Methyloferula stellata AR4: one gene and its partner. Each later gene encodes a partner of the first gene's protein in a complex. Links are inferred from orthologs where the notes say so. Each region holds a gene or a part of one and is shown in the gene's direction. Other genes may lie near its edges.

Region 1 (7,457 bases):
TTGCTTGTCACGCCGCGCAAATTCCAATCGCATTTTTGCGCGGCGAGCACTTCCGGGCCTTCGAGCACCGTCAATCTCTCGGCCATTGGTAATGTCTCGCCGATGACAGGGCTGATCTCGCTAATGCGCCATGTGCCCGACGAGTTTGCGACGAAGGTGACAGAGAGCGGCACAGGCGCATTCCTTGATATTGGGGGGACGTCCCCAGTCGCGTCTTGGCGCGAAAACATGCTGTCGAATAGAGCTAGATCCCTCGTTAATTACGGGGCGGCATCCGTCTTCGTTACGTTCACGTCGCCTCGGCGTAACAAAACGCCTCCGACGCTCGAATAAGGCAGAACAGCTGGTAGCTATCAATGCGCGAGCGCGCGAGCGGTATTGCAAACGATGCGTAATCAAATCTCTGGCGCATTTGTATGGCCTCGGTCCTATCCCTCCCGCATCGGTGATTGCTAGCGAGATGCGGGCCCATCCTGACAGCACGGCGTTCTGTGTTTCGTACCAGGAGCGTGCATCATGACCTGTAAGGTTCTGATCATCGAAGATCAGCGCGAGATCGCTGACCTCGTCAAGCTGCATCTTGGCGACATCGATTGCGACACCAAATTCCTCTTCGATGGCATCGTCGGTTTGGTTGAGGCCGAAGCGAACAAGTACGATCTCATCATTCTTGACCTGAGGCTGCCGGGCGAGGGCGGTCTCGATATTTGCCGCCGCCTGCGCTCGTGCATTGACTCTACGCCTGTTCTGACTCTCACTTCACGCGCTTCCGAGCTCGACCGTATTTTGAGCCTTGAGATTGGCGCTGACGATTATCTTACAAAGCCGTTCAGCGTCCTCGAATTGCGGGCAAAAGTGGAAGCGATTTTCCGCCATGTGGAAGCGATTGCGAACGCCGGCATCAACCCAAATGCGATCATCCGAGCGGGCGATATGGTCATCGATACCGATCAGCGCTCGGTCACCTTGTGCGGGCAGGAGATCAATTTGACGCCTAAGGAGTTCGATCTTCTTTTGCATCTCGCCCAAAACCCCGGCCGCGTCTACACGCGCGAGCAGCTTCTCGATTTCGTCTGGGGCTTCAATTATGCGGGCTATCGGCATACGGTCAATTCGCACATCAACAGGCTCCGCAGCAAAATCGAAACCGACCCGGCCAATCCGACCTATGTGCTGACGGTTTGGGGCGTCGGTTATAAATTTTCTGAGACCGCTGGAAACAGTGCTCGGTTAAGCGCTGCGCAAAAACGCTCGCCGCTCCCCTGACCTTGGAGCCCAGCGCGAACGCATGTTTCATGCAGACACGCACGTTCGAATTCTAATCGCTTGGCATGCGACGCAGGCGCGCAACCAAGTTGGCGTTGCACAGCGGCCTAGAGCGGATGCCAAAAAGTGGATCCCGATTTTTCGCTGAAATCATGAACGCAATCTAGCATGTAATTATCACGCCGTTATCACGACGGAGTATTGTGTTCGCCAGTCGCACGTAATTTTACGGCATTGATCTGCGCAGACATTTTTTAATGTCACACCCGTTTCAAAAACACGGATCCGTGAGAAACAAAATCAACACGCCTCTCGAACCAGAAAAGTCCGGAAAAAATTACATCCGGTCCGACATGGCAAGGGGGGATATGAAGATGCGAATTCAAAAGTCACGAAAAAATCACGCATTGGTCCAAACGTTGATGTTGAGCGGCCTCGCTACTTTCGCGGCAAGCCAGGTGAAGGCAGACGTTACAGATGAATTGCTGGATCAATTGAAAGCCAAAGGCATCCTGACTTCCGCTGAATATGCAAAACTGAAACAACGCCACGCGGCCGAATTGAAACCGCACCATGCCGTCGAAACGGCTGCTGCACCGCCGCCAGGAAAGCGCATCGTCACCAAGGATGATGTCACTATTGTTTCCGATGATCGCTATGTGACCCGCCTCGACAAAGGCATTGGTCTTCATGTCGGCCAGGTCGATGTGCAAGTCTCCGGTATTCTTTCGTTCTTTTCCGAGGAGAACTTCAAGACGCGGGCGAGCGGATCTGCTCTCATTGGCGGGGTCAACGGCAATGTCGTCGGTTTGAACAGCACGGTCAACGCCTCGAACTCTATTCGCTCGGGCCTTCTGCCGAGCGAGATCGCGGTCAAGTTGTCGACGAACCAGGAAGGCCTCGATTTGAGCGCGACTTTCGGGGTCTATGTCAGTGGCAATAATGGCGCGGCGCCGAATGGTCCGGGTAATCCGGTGGCGTTGGGTTCGAGCGGCATCGACTTCCGCCAAATTTTCGGCACGGTGGGCACGCCGACCTTTGGGACCGTCAAGATCGGCCGCGATCTCGGCCTCTTCGGCGGCGACGCCATCTTGAACGATGCCACGCTTTTTGGAGCCGGTTCCGCGCTTCTCAATGCGGCGCCGACCAACACGTCGCTTGGGCGCATCGGCGTCGGTTATGTATATGCCGATTGGATTCCGCAGCTCACATATACTTCGCCAGATTGGAACGGTTTCACTGCGTCGGCGGGCATCTTCACGCCTTATGATGCGACAAATATTTTCACGACAGCGGCGACGACCGGGACTCTCAGCGGCCACGACCAGCCACAGATTCAAGCCCAATTGCATTATAAAAGCGAGATCGCTCCTGGTGCCAAGCTCTTCCTCTGGACTGACGCCGTGACCCAACAATTTCGCGCTAATGTCGGCGATAACACCTTGCTGGTCCCCGGCGCCTCCGCGCGAGCCTGGGGGTTTGATGGCGGCGGCAAGCTCGATGTCGGCCCCGCCAGTGTGCTCGCCTATGGTTATTATGGCCAAGGCCTCGGAACCACCGGTCTCTTTGCCGAAAACAACAGCTTGGATGGCGAAATGCGCAAATCCTACGGGGGTTATGCGCAAGGGACTTGGAATCTAACCAATCGCTTCATCGTCGGTGCAAGCTGGGGTATCAGCGAACTTCAATCCACGAGTTTCGATCTTCTGTCTGCCTATAATCCGTTCCTGCTTCGCTCGAACGCATCCTATATCGGGTTTGTTCGTTACAAGCTGACGGATTGGATGAACATCCAGGCCGAATACATCCACAATATCGCGAAGAATCAGTCCGGCGGGGCTCTTCAATCCGATGAACTCGCGGTCGGTACTGCCTGGTTCTTCTGATTTTCGAGGGCGGGAGGATTCCTGGTTCATCGTAACCGTGAAAAAGCGAAGATGAGCCAGAAATCCGGACCCGAGAATTTCTCGTCAGCGCCTAATCGTATTCTTGTCTCACGTCACTTCTCTCACGTCACCTCGAACCATGTCGCGAGGCCGCTCGCGGCGCGGTCGGTGATCGAGGATTCGATCGCCCATTTGCCGGGATTGTCGGCGACGAAGGCTGCGTGTTTCGTGCGTCCTTCGGGGATGAGCACGGCGTCGCGCCAATAAGGCTCCCATCCGTCGTCGAGATCGTGCAGGAGCCGCAGCACATGGCCATGCACATGGATCTGCTGAAAGAACCCGGTCTTATTGGTAAAGCCGAGCGTTACGGCGGTGCCGCGTTTCACCGAAAACAGAGGCTTCTGCCCATGCCCGTCGGAAGCGACGCCATTCACCGTCCAAAGATGTGTGGGGTCGGAGGCTGAAACCGGCGCGGGAGCAGGCTGCGCGGCTTTCGCGCCGCCAACGGATTTTTTTGGCGCGACCGCAATGGCTGGCTTTGAGACCGCGCCTTCCTTCGGCGGCATGCCGCCTTCGATGGTGAGTTCGACCTTTGTCGATTTTTCGAGATGGATTTCCGCCGGGAGGAGCGGGTTCGACATAAGCACAGGCAGAGGCCCAAGATCGGCGCGCCTGTCGCCCTTGGTCCGAAAGGTCAGCAGCGTCTGATCCGGCATGCCGTCGCCGCGCAGAATGAGATTTGATTCGGTCGAGGCTTCGTCAGGCAGATCGAAGATGACATCGAAACGCGCGCCGGGCCCGGTCGGAAGCGTGCGGCGTACCGGCTCGAATGCTTCGCAGGGCTGACCGTCCATGCCGATCACTTGCGGCCTGACGCCGACGAAGCTTAAGATGATGAGCCGCGCTGTCACGGCGCTCAGGATTCTCAGGCGCAGCCGCGAGCCCGGTACAAAGGTTTGCTCGATGGGGGCAGGGGCCGAATTCACGGTCAGCAGCGAACCGGTGCGGCCCGCGCCCGCGGCCTCGTTGAAATTTTGGAAATCGGCGGCGATCGATCCTTTGTCGTCGAGCTTCCAATCGTCAAGCACGACGAGCATGTCGGCATCGACTTTGGGCGGTTCCGGCTCGTCGACGATGAGCACGCCATAGAGGCCGCGATCCAGCTCTTCGCCGGTCAGAGGCTGAATATCCGGATGATACCAGTAGAACCCGCTATCCGGCGGCGTGAAGCGGTAGTCGAAGCTCGCGCCGGGCGCGACTGGTTCCTGCGTCAGATTGGCGACGCCATCCATCGCATTGGTGATTCGCACGCCATGCCAGTGAATGGTGGTTGGCTGGTCAAGCTTGTTGGCGAGCCGGATCTTGACCTCTTCGCCTTTCTTATAGCGCAGCAACGGACCGGGAACGGTGCCGTCATAGCCCCAGATGCCAGTTTCGGCGGCGGGGTCCGGCTTCAGCCGCAAAGCGCCTTTGCGGGCTTCCAACAGCCGGAAGCCGTCTGTCCCGGCTGCCGGCTTGGAGGATGCGGTGGCGGCGGCCTCCGGCGGCTGCGCGCCTTCCGAGTGAGCCGGGAGCGAAATGAGGCTGGCCCCAAGCGAGCCAAGAAAAAGGCGGCGGCTGAAAAACATTAAAAATCCGGCGTGAGGGGACCGCGCGTCATGGTCAGGCTTGTCCCGGCCATCCAGCGGTTCAATTTAACTCCATCGAAAACGGTTTCTTCTTCATCACGAGACTTAAGTCCAGGTCCATGTGGGCGGAATTCGACCTTCGAAGCCTGTCCCGGATTGGGATGGCCGGTACAAAACGGGCTACGATGGACGGAAAAACCATGCGTCGCTTTTTTTGCTGCATCCTGCGAGCGCGGTTGCTATAGAGCGCGATCCCAGGCGGTGAGATGACGAGCGCCCTCTCGCGCGTCCGGTCGCGGGCGTGGCGGAACTGGTAGACGCGCCGGATTTAGGTTCCGGTGATGAAAATCGTGGGGGTTCGACTCCCTCCGCCCGCACCAGACCCTGTCTTTTCGCCTCAAACGCCAAACCTGCCGCGGTGGCCGCGACACGACTTTGGCGCCATCATGATCTGGGTGACAGAGTTTTGAAAGAAGGCTGATTGCGATGCAAGTGACCGAAACCCTCTCCGAGGGCCTGAAGCGCGAATATAAGATTGTGCTGCCCGCGGGCGATCTCGCAGCCAGGCTCAACGGCCAGCTCACCGAGATGAAGAGCAAGGCGCGCATCAATGGCTTTCGCCCCGGCAAAGTCCCGCTTTCGCATTTGAAACGCCTCTATGGCCGCTCGGTCATGCTCGATGTCGTGCAGGACGCCGTCTACGAGGCCAATCAGAAGATCGTCGAAGAGAATAAATTGAAGATCGCCGGCCAGCCGCGCTTCGACCTGCCGACCGAGCAGGCGGAAGTGGAAAAGGCCTTCGAGTCCTCCGGCGATTTTTCCTTCGGGGTCACTTACGAGCTTCTCCCGAAATTCGAGCTCGGCAGCTTTGACGACATCGAGATCGAGCGGCTCGTCGCGGAAGTGACCGAGGACGAAATCGATCAGATCGTCGGCCGGCTCGCCGATCAAAACCGCAATTTCGTGCCGAAGGAGGCCGAAGGCGCCACGGCCGAGAAGGGCGACAAGGCGACGGTCGACTTCATCGGCAAGCTCGACGGCGTCGCCTTCGATGGCGGCGCTGGAACCGACGTCGATGTCGTGATCGGCTCGCAAAGCTTCATTCCGGGCTTCGAGGACCAGATCACCGGGATGAAGGCCGGCGAAGCCAAGACAATCTCCTGCACTTTCCCGGAGAATTATTCGGCGGCCCAGCTCGCCGGCAAGGACGCGACCTTCGACGTGACGATGAAGTCGATCGCGGCGCCGGGCGAGCTCAAGATCGACGATGATTTTGCCAAAAGCTTCGGTTTCGAGGATCTCGCCGGATTGCGGACCTCAGTCCGCGACCGGATCAATGAGGAAAATGCGAACGCCGCCCGCTCGAAATGGAAGCGGGCGCTTCTCGACGCATTGGACAAAAAATATGCATTCGATCTCCCGCCGGGCATGCTCGAACGGGAATTCGCGACCATTTGGCAGCAGGCCGAGACCGAACGCCAGCAAGCCGGCCGCAGCTTCGAAGACGAGAAAACGACTGAGGAAGAAGCCCGGGCCGATTACATGCGAATCGCGGCGCGCCGGGTTCGCCTCGGTCTCGTCCTGGCGGAGATCGGCGAAAAGGCCGGCGTCACCGTCTCCGAGGAGGAGGTGTCGCGTGCGCTTCTCGAGCGCACCCGCAATTATCCGGGTCAGGAGAAGGCCATCTGGGACTTCTACCGGAAAAATCCCGGCGCCTTGAACGAGATCCGCGCGCCCTTGTTCGAGGAAAAGGTTGTGGATTACCTGATGACCCAGGTGAAGGTCGCTGACAAGAAAGTGACCCGCGACGATCTCGTCAAAATGGCCGCCGAAGAGCCTGAAGATGCGGCGGAAACACCGGCCAGCTGAGCCTTCGCTGTAAATTAAGCCTGCGAGAAGGAAGATTGGCCCGCCCTTTGCGGGACGGGTGGAGAGATATTATCTTGGGTCAGGAGCCTTCTCCGCCCGCCGAATGCTCACACGAGAAAGAAAACACCATGACTATCCGCGACCGCGATCCGATCGAGACCTACAATAGTTATCTGATCCCCCAGGTCATTGAGAACACGAGCCGTGGCGAGCGCGGTTTCGACATTTATTCGCGGCTCCTGCGCGAACGCATCATCTTCCTGACCGGCCAGGTTGAGGATCACATGGCCTCGGTCATCATTGCGCAGCTTCTCTTCCTCGAGGCGGAAAACCCGAAGAAAGAGATCTCGATGTACATTAATTCGCCGGGTGGCGTCGTGACCGCGGGCCTCGCGATCTATGACACGATGCAATTCATCCGCCCCAAGGTCACGACGCTCTGCGTCGGCCAGGCGGCTTCGATGGGCTCGCTGCTTCTCTGCGCCGGCGAAGCCGACGCGCGCTACGCGCTTCCGAATGCGCGTATCATGGTGCATCAGCCTTCCGGCGGATTCTCCGGGCAGGCTTCAGATATCGTTCGCCATGCCGAAGACATCATGAAGGTTAAAAAGCGCCTGAACGATATCTATGTTCAGCATACGGGCCGTGATTACGATACGATCGAAAAGACTCTCGACCGCGATCACTTCATGTCTGCTGAAGAGGCGAAAGAATTCGGCATTGTCGATCACGTGATCGTCAAGCGGCCGGAGAATGCGACTGAAACTAAACAGGCAACCGCAGCCTGATTTACTTTTAGACGACCGAC
Region 2 (7,369 bases), 1.0 Mb from region 1 along the record:
GCCCGAGTTCAGGCGCCTGCCGCCGCCTGAACCGCATCCGATTGGTATTCTGCCCGGGCCCGTGGCGCTGCCATTGCCTTTCGCGCAACCGGCCTCGCGCGCCGGCAGCTTCAGACAGTTAAATGGCGCGCAAGGCGAGCCCGAACATCAGCCGCAAGGCGCGGGGCATCCGAACGGGCAAGTCCCGAATGCGCAAGTCCCGAATGCACAAGCCCCCAACGGCGCGCCCGGGCCGCAAGGCGAAGGACGGCCGCATCCGGGCGCTGAGCCCAACCATGCTTTGCCCGTGCCTCCGCAGGGCGGACCAGGCGCGGTAGCGCCACAAGTCCATCCGGAGCATGCCGCACCTGAGCCTGGACATCAGCCGCCAGGAGCCGGGCAGCCGCATCCGAGCGCCGAGCCGAACCACGGCTTGCCCGTGCCTGCGCAGGGCGGACCAGGCGCGGTTGCGCCACAAGTCCATCCGGAGCATGCCGCACCTGAGCCTGGACATCAGCCGCCAGGAGCCGGGCAGCCGCATCCGAGCGCCGAGCCGAACCACGGCTTGCCCGTGCCTGCGCAGGGCGGACCAGGCGCGGTTGCGCCACAAGTCCATCCGGAGCATGCCGCGCCCCAGGCGGAGCCGCCGCATCCCGCGCCGCATATGGAGCCTCCCCACGCCGCGCCGCACGTCGAGCCTCCGCACGCCGCGCCGCCTCCGCCGCATATAGAACCACCGCATCCGGCACCCCCGCCGCCTGCGCCGCATGTCGAGCCGCCACATCCGGCCCCGCCGCCGCCCGCGGCTCCGCATCCGGCCCCGCCGCCACCTGCCGCTGCGGCTCCGCCGCATCCGCCGGTGCCCCCGCATCCGCCAAAGCCCGGCGAGAAGGAAGAAAAACCCGGCGAACAGCATTAGCTGGGGTTGGCTCGCGGAGGAGATCCGCGAGCCAACCTGCTTAGGGCTCCGGCAAATCCGTCGTGAAATCCGTCCTGGCGCAATCTCTGCCGTGTAGAGATTTCACCGATACTGCGAGTCAAGCTCTCGTGATGGCGCTTGCTTGGGCAGGCCGACGCGCCACAAAGAAGGCACCGGCGTGGATTTGTTTTGGCGCATGATCTCATTCCGAAAAGTCTGCAATTTCGGGATCATGCTCAGGGTGAGTGATGCGCGATACGCAATGGATCGTTGCAATTTTAATGATGATCGGGCTTGCGATCGCAGCGCCCGGCGTGGCGCGCGCGCAAGCGGGCGATTTACGCTACGCGCTCGTCATCGGTAACGCGCAATATCATGAAAAGCCTTTGGCGACGGCTACCAATGACGCCGCGCTCATCGCCGATACGCTCCGCCAGGCGGGCTTCGATGTGACGGGCGCCGCCGATCTCGATCAGGATTCGGTGCGCCGCGCATTTCAGGATTTTCGGACGAAGCTCGAAGAGGCCGGTCCGCAGGCGATCGCATTCGTCTATTTGTCGGGCTATGGGCTCCAATATGATGGCGAGAATTATTTCATTCCCGTCGACGCCTTCCTGCAACGTGCCGCCGATATTCCAGTCCAAGCGATCAGGGTCTCGGATCTCACGCAGGCCCTTGCCGCGCTGAAGCTGCGAGCCCGCATTGTCGTGCTGGATGCCGCGAGGGACGACGTGTTTCCGACAAATGGCGGCGCTCTGGCCACAGGTCTCGCTTTGCCCGATGTCGATGCCGGATCGCTTTATGCGTTCAATGCCGCGCCCGGCACGGCCGCGCCGGAGGAGAGGGGCACGTTCGGCGCCTATGCTCAGGCCTTGGCCGAGATGCTGCGCTACGGCGGCGTGCCGATCGACGAGGTCTTTGCCCGCACGCGTCTGCGCGTGAATGATGTCACGCATGGCGCTTTCGTGCCCTGGAACGTGTCGAAGCTGACAAGCCCGCTTGTCCTGCTCGCCCCTCCAGGTTTGGACGGCGTGCCGCCGCCGGAGGCGGAAGCCTATGGCGACCTTCAGGGCGAGCCCATTCACGATTTTACCGACGCCACCGATGCCTATGCCGCTGCGGTCGAACTCGATTCGCTCGCGAGCTATCAGGAGTTTTTGGCGGCTTTTCCCGCAGATCCGCTCTGCGGGCGTGTGAGAGCCCTTCTCGCGCATCGGCGCGAAGCCTTAACCTGGAATCGGGCCCGCCACGTCCATGCGCCCAATGCCTATTGGAGCTATATGCTGCGCTATCCAGACGGGCCGCATGCGGCGGACGCCGGCCGGCTGCTCGCCGGTTCCGCGGCGCCACATGATCCGCCGGCACGGTTTGATCCTTATGATTTCCAAGGCCTTGCACCGCCGGAGGAAGAGGAGCGCGTGATCCTCGATCATGCCGATTTCGCGCCGGGCGGCCCGAGCGGCTTGAATTACGCGCGTGTGCCGCCGACTCCGGAGCGATTCCTGCCGCCGCTTCCGCCGCAATTCCGGCATTTGCCGCCGCCCGAACCGCGGGCCCAAGGCTATTTGCCGGCGCCTTCGCCGATCCCCTTGGTCTATGCGCGCCCGGTAACCCGGCTTGGGACTCTGGCGGCGCCGAATTTCGCGCCGCAGCGCCCGATCGAACGCCCAGGTGAGCGATTTGGCGGTCCGTCTGCGGTCCCGAATCAGGAATTCGGGCACGCGCTGCCAAACCCGGCAGAGCATTTTGACGAGCGGCATGTGGGTGAAGAGCCGACTCATACACAATTACCGGCGTTGAGGCAGGAGCCGGCCGTGAGCGCGCTTCCGAGACCGCCGAGGGCTGCGGAGATCAGGCAGATGCCTAGAGTCGCCCCGACGCGTAATTTCGCCGTCGCGCCGCATCCCGCCGCCCCGATGCGGGCGGTTGGCGAGGCCCATTAGCCTGTCATAAAAGCCCCCGGGCGCCTCCCTCTTGCGGAACGTTCGGCCGTGCTTAGATAAAAACTCCCTCAAGGGGTTGACGCGCAAAGCTCGTCTGATTAAGTTCCGCCCGCTCTCGACAGGCAGTAGATTCCTAACATATTTGAGGCGCCTCGCTTCAAATCCCGTGAAATCTAAACGCTGTCGGCCTCAGCAAACGAACGTCATTGATCCATAGTGCGCTTAAGCGCCGTCATGGATCACCAGCGGCACGACCTCGATATTCGCGGTCCTCTGCCTGGCGCAGCGCCGGAAGCCCTTGGGCCGAAGGCGCTCAATTTGTTTGCGTGTGTATCCCCGGATCTGCGGAGATTTGGGATTTGCACGGCGGGTATTTCGCGTCATCGCGATGGTCCGCCGCGACAAGCGTTTCTTGGACACTTCGTCCAGATGCGCCGACGAACGAGATTTTGAGAGGGTGAAAGCCCTCGGACCTAAGTGGATACGGAAAACATATGCCGACGATCAGCCAATTGATCCGCAAGCCGCGGCAAGAGAAAATCTACCGCGAGAAGGCGCGCCACATGCAGGCCTGCCCGCAGAAGCGCGGCGTCTGCACGCGCGTCTACACGACGACGCCGAAGAAGCCGAATTCGGCGCTTCGCAAGGTCGCCAAGGTGCGTCTCACCAACGGTTTCGAGATCATCGGCTATATCCCGGGTGAAGGCCACAATCTGCAGGAACATTCGGTCGTCATGATCCGCGGCGGCCGCGTCAAGGATCTGCCGGGCGTGCGTTATCACATCCTGCGCGGCGTTTTGGATACGCAGGGCGTCAAGAACCGTAAGCAGCGCCGTTCGAAATATGGTGCGAAACGGCCGAAGTAATCCGTGGTAGAAATTGACCCGATGGCCGGGCCAAGCCAGGCCATGACAAGAGACAGTCAAGACAGGAACGAAACATATGTCGCGCCGCCACAGGGCTGAGAAACGGGAGATCATTCCCGACGCGAAGTACGGCGACGTCGTGCTGACGAAGTTTATGAACTCGATCATGTACGACGGCATGAAGTCGGTCGCTGAATCGATCGTCTACGGCGCCTTCGACGTCGTGGAGCAGAGGACGCGCGGCGAGCCGCTTACCGTCTTCAAGCAGGCGCTCGAAAATGTCGCGCCGGCGATCGAGGTGCGCTCGCGGCGCGTCGGCGGCGCCACCTATCAGGTGCCGGTCGAAGTTCGCATGGAGCGCCGTCAGGCTCTGGCGATCCGCTGGATCATCACCGCCGCGCGCGGACGAAACGATAAGACCATGGTCGACCGGCTTTCGGCCGAGATCATGGATGCCGCGAACAATCGCGGCAATGCCGTCAAGAAACGGGAAGACACGCATAGGATGGCGGAAGCCAACCGCGCCTTCTCGCATTACCGCTGGTAAGGGAGCGAAGCTTCAGCTTCGAAAGGATTTCCGACATGCCACGCAGTCATCCGATTCAGGACTACCGCAACTTCGGCATCATGGCCCACATCGATGCGGGCAAGACGACGACGACGGAGCGTATCCTCTATTATTCCGGCAAGTCGCATAAGATCGGCGAAGTGCACGACGGCGCTGCGACCATGGACTGGATGGAGCAGGAGCAGGAACGCGGCATCACGATCACGTCTGCCGCGACGACTACCGCCTGGAACGGGAAGCGCCTTAACATCATCGACACCCCCGGCCACGTCGATTTCACCATCGAGGTCGAGCGTTCGCTGCGCGTGCTCGACGGCGCCGTTTGCGTGCTCGACGGCAACCAGGGCGTCGAGCCGCAGACCGAAACCGTTTGGCGTCAGGCCGACAAATATCACGTTCCGCGCATCGTGTTCGTCAACAAGATGGACAAGATCGGCGCCGATTTCTATCGCTGTGTCGACGACATCAAGACCAAGGTCGGCGGACGCCCGATCTGCGCCCAATTGCCGATCGGCTCGGAAGCCGATTTCAAGGGCATCATCGATCTCGTCCGCATGAAGGCCGTCGTCTGGGAAGACGAAGGTCTCGGCGCGAAATATCACGATGAAGAGATCCCGGCCGATCTCAAGGACAAGGCGCTCGAATATCGCAATATCCTGATCGAAGCTGCGGTCGAACTCGACGACGACGCGATGCAAGCCTATCTCGACGGTACCGAGCCTTCGGAAGATGTCCTGAACGGCCTCATCCGCAAGGCTGTGCGGTCGATCACGTTCATTCCGGTTTTCTGCGGCTCGGCCTTCAAGAACAAAGGCGTTCAGCCTTTGCTCGACGCGGTCGTTTTGTATCTGCCGTCGCCGGTCGATCGTGAAGCGATCAAGGGCATCGATGTCGATTCAGGTGAGGAAATCGTCCGTCTGCCGGGCGATGACGAACCTTTCTCCATGCTCGCCTTCAAGATCATGGACGATCCTTTCGTCGGCACGATCACCTTCGCGCGCGTCTATTCGGGTCATATCGAGTCCGGCACCACCGTGCTGAACTCGACCAAAGACAAGAAAGAGCGCATCGGCCGCATGCTGCTGATGCACGCGAACAATCGCGAAGACATCAAGGAAGCCTATTCGGGCGATATCGTCGCGCTCGCGGGTCTGAAGGATACGCGGACGGGTGACACGCTTTGCGACTTGAACAAGGCGGTTATTCTGGAACGCATGGAGTTCCCGGAGCCCGTTATCGAAATCGCGATCGAGCCGAAGTCCAAGGCCGACCAGGAGAAGCTTGGCGTCGCCTTACAGAAGCTCGCGGCCGAAGACCCGTCCTTCCGTGTCTCGACCGATCAGGAATCAGGTCAGACGATTTTGAAGGGCATGGGCGAGCTTCATCTCGACATCAAGGTCGATATTCTGCGCCGTACCTATAAGGTCGATGCCAATATCGGCGCGCCGCAGGTTGCCTATCGCGAAAAGCTGACGCGGCGGGTCGAGATCGACGAGACGCATAAGAAACAGACCGGAGGCACCGGCCAGTTCGCGCGGATCAAGGTCATCTTCGAGCCGAATACGCCTGGTGCGGGATCGAGTTTCGAATCCAGCATCGTCGGCGGCGCGGTGCCGAAGGAATATATTCCGGGTGTCGAAAAGGGCATCAACAGCGTCATGGGCTCCGGCATTCTCGCTGGCTTCCCAGTGGTCGATGTCAAGGCGACCTTGATTGACGGCGCTTTCCACGACGTTGACTCCTCGGTGCTGGCCTTTGAGATCTGCGCCCGCGCGGCCTTCCGCCGGGCGCTGAAGGAAGGCGGTTCGGTCCTGCTCGAGCCGATTATGAAGGTCGAAGTGACGACGCCTGAGGATTACACGGGCTCCGTCATGGGCGATCTTCTGTCGCGGCGCGGTCAGGTGCAAGGCCAGGACATGCGCGGCAACGCGGTTATCATCAATGCGATGGTCCCGCTCGCCAATATGTTTGGCTATGTGAATCAGTTGCGGTCCTTCAGCCAGGGCCGCGCCAACTACTCGATGCAATTCGATCACTACGAACAAGTTCCCGCGGGTGAGGCCGCGAAGGTCCAGGCAAAATACGCCTGATGTGCCTGCACAGTTGAGTTTTTAAAGGAGCCGGACGATGGGCAAGGAAAAATTCGAGCGCAACAAACCGCATTGTAACATCGGTACAATCGGGCACGTCGATCATGGCAAGACGTCGCTAACGGCGGCGATCACCAAGGTTTTGGCGGAATCGGGCGGCGCGACCTTCACGGCCTATGATCAAATCGACAAGGCGCCGGAAGAGAAGGCGCGCGGCATCACGATCTCGACGGCGCATGTCGAATACGAGACCAAGAACCGCCATTACGCGCATGTCGATTGCCCCGGCCACGCCGACTATGTGAAGAACATGATCACCGGCGCGGCCCAGATGGACGGCGCGATCCTCGTCGTGTCTTCGGCTGACGGCCCGATGCCGCAAACGCGCGAGCACATCCTGCTTGCCCGTCAGGTCGGCGTGCCGGCGCTGGTCGTGTTCATGAACAAGGTCGACATGGTCGACGACGCCGAACTCCTCGAGCTCGTCGAGCTTGAGGTCCGCGAGCTTCTGTCGAAATACGATTTCCCCGGTGACGATATTCCGATCACCAAGGGTTCGGCGCTTTGCGCGCTTGAAAACCGCAACCCGGAAATCGGCCATGACGCCGTTCTGAAGCTGATGGAAACGGTCGATGCCTATATTCCGCAGCCGGAACGTCCGATCGATCAGCCCTTCCTGATGCCGGTCGAAGACGTGTTCTCGATCTCCGGCCGCGGCACGGTCGTGACCGGCCGCGTCGAGCGCGGCATCATCAAGGTCGGCGAGGAAATCGAGATCGTCGGCTTGAAGCCGACCGTCAAGACGACCGTGACCGGCGTCGAAATGTTCCGCAAGCTGCTCGATCAAGGTCAGGCTGGCGATAACATCGGCGCGCTGCTGCGCGGTACCAAGCGTGAAGACGTCGAGCGCGGCCAAGTGCTCTGCAAGCCCGGCTCGGTGAAGCCGCACACCAAGTTCAAGGCCGAGGCTTACATCCTCACCAAGGACGAAGGTGGCCGTCACA

The links.
Region 2: the proteins of tig (region 1) and rpsG are in contact, whole or in part, in a crystal structure (PDB 3GTY), measured with the Thermotoga maritima proteins. The link is inferred for Methyloferula stellata AR4 from one-to-one orthologs. Residues at the interface, in WP_004081061.1 of Thermotoga maritima: Glu122, Val124, Val129, Leu130, Tyr133, Glu188, Gly259, Ile262, Tyr263, Glu266, Ser270, Glu273, Gln274, Glu277, Arg308, Gln311, Ile312, Ser315, Tyr316, Glu325, Arg329, Arg336, Leu363, Phe366, Trp367, Arg373, Leu377, Arg381, Leu384, Glu387; in WP_004081843.1 of Thermotoga maritima: Lys34, Lys52, Lys55, Glu59, Arg62, Gln63, Glu66, Asn67, Lys69, Val71, Arg95, Ala109, Lys110, Lys111, Gly112, Arg113, Pro114, Glu117, Glu121, Ile124, Ala125, Tyr127, Asn128, Asn129, Thr130, Gly131, Lys135, Asp139, Arg142, Met143.

The regions. Positions count from the first base shown.
Region 1 is NZ_ARWA01000001.1:4,038,229-4,045,685, reverse strand. What follows is about bases 4,470-7,457. They hold tig (trigger factor), read left to right. Parts: upstream 4,470-5,266; coding sequence 5,267-6,649; downstream 6,650-7,457. Other genes in these bases: A3OQ_RS0120030 (ATP-dependent Clp protease proteolytic subunit), read left to right, coding at 6,778-7,437; A3OQ_RS0120050 (multicopper oxidase family protein), read right to left, coding at 4,470-4,780. In the rest of the region: A3OQ_RS0120065 (chlorite dismutase family protein), read right to left, coding at 1-86; A3OQ_RS0120060 (response regulator transcription factor), read left to right, coding at 517-1,266; A3OQ_RS0120055 (porin), read left to right, coding at 1,689-3,152; more of A3OQ_RS0120050, read right to left, coding at 3,275-4,469. UniProt on the Bacillus subtilis protein: Involved in protein export. Acts as a chaperone by maintaining the newly synthesized protein in an open conformation. Functions as a peptidyl-prolyl cis-trans isomerase.
Region 2 is NZ_ARWA01000001.1:2,989,092-2,996,460, reverse strand. What follows is about bases 2,619-5,518. They hold rpsG (30S ribosomal protein S7), read left to right. Parts: upstream 2,619-3,783; coding sequence 3,784-4,254; downstream 4,255-5,518. Other genes in these bases: fusA (elongation factor G), read left to right, coding at 4,290-5,518; rpsL (30S ribosomal protein S12), read left to right, coding at 3,336-3,707; A3OQ_RS22575 (caspase family protein), read left to right, coding at 2,619-2,841. In the rest of the region: A3OQ_RS0114675 (caspase family protein), read left to right, coding at 1-898; more of A3OQ_RS22575, read left to right, coding at 1,147-2,618; more of fusA, read left to right, coding at 5,519-6,365; tuf (elongation factor Tu), read left to right, coding at 6,403-7,369.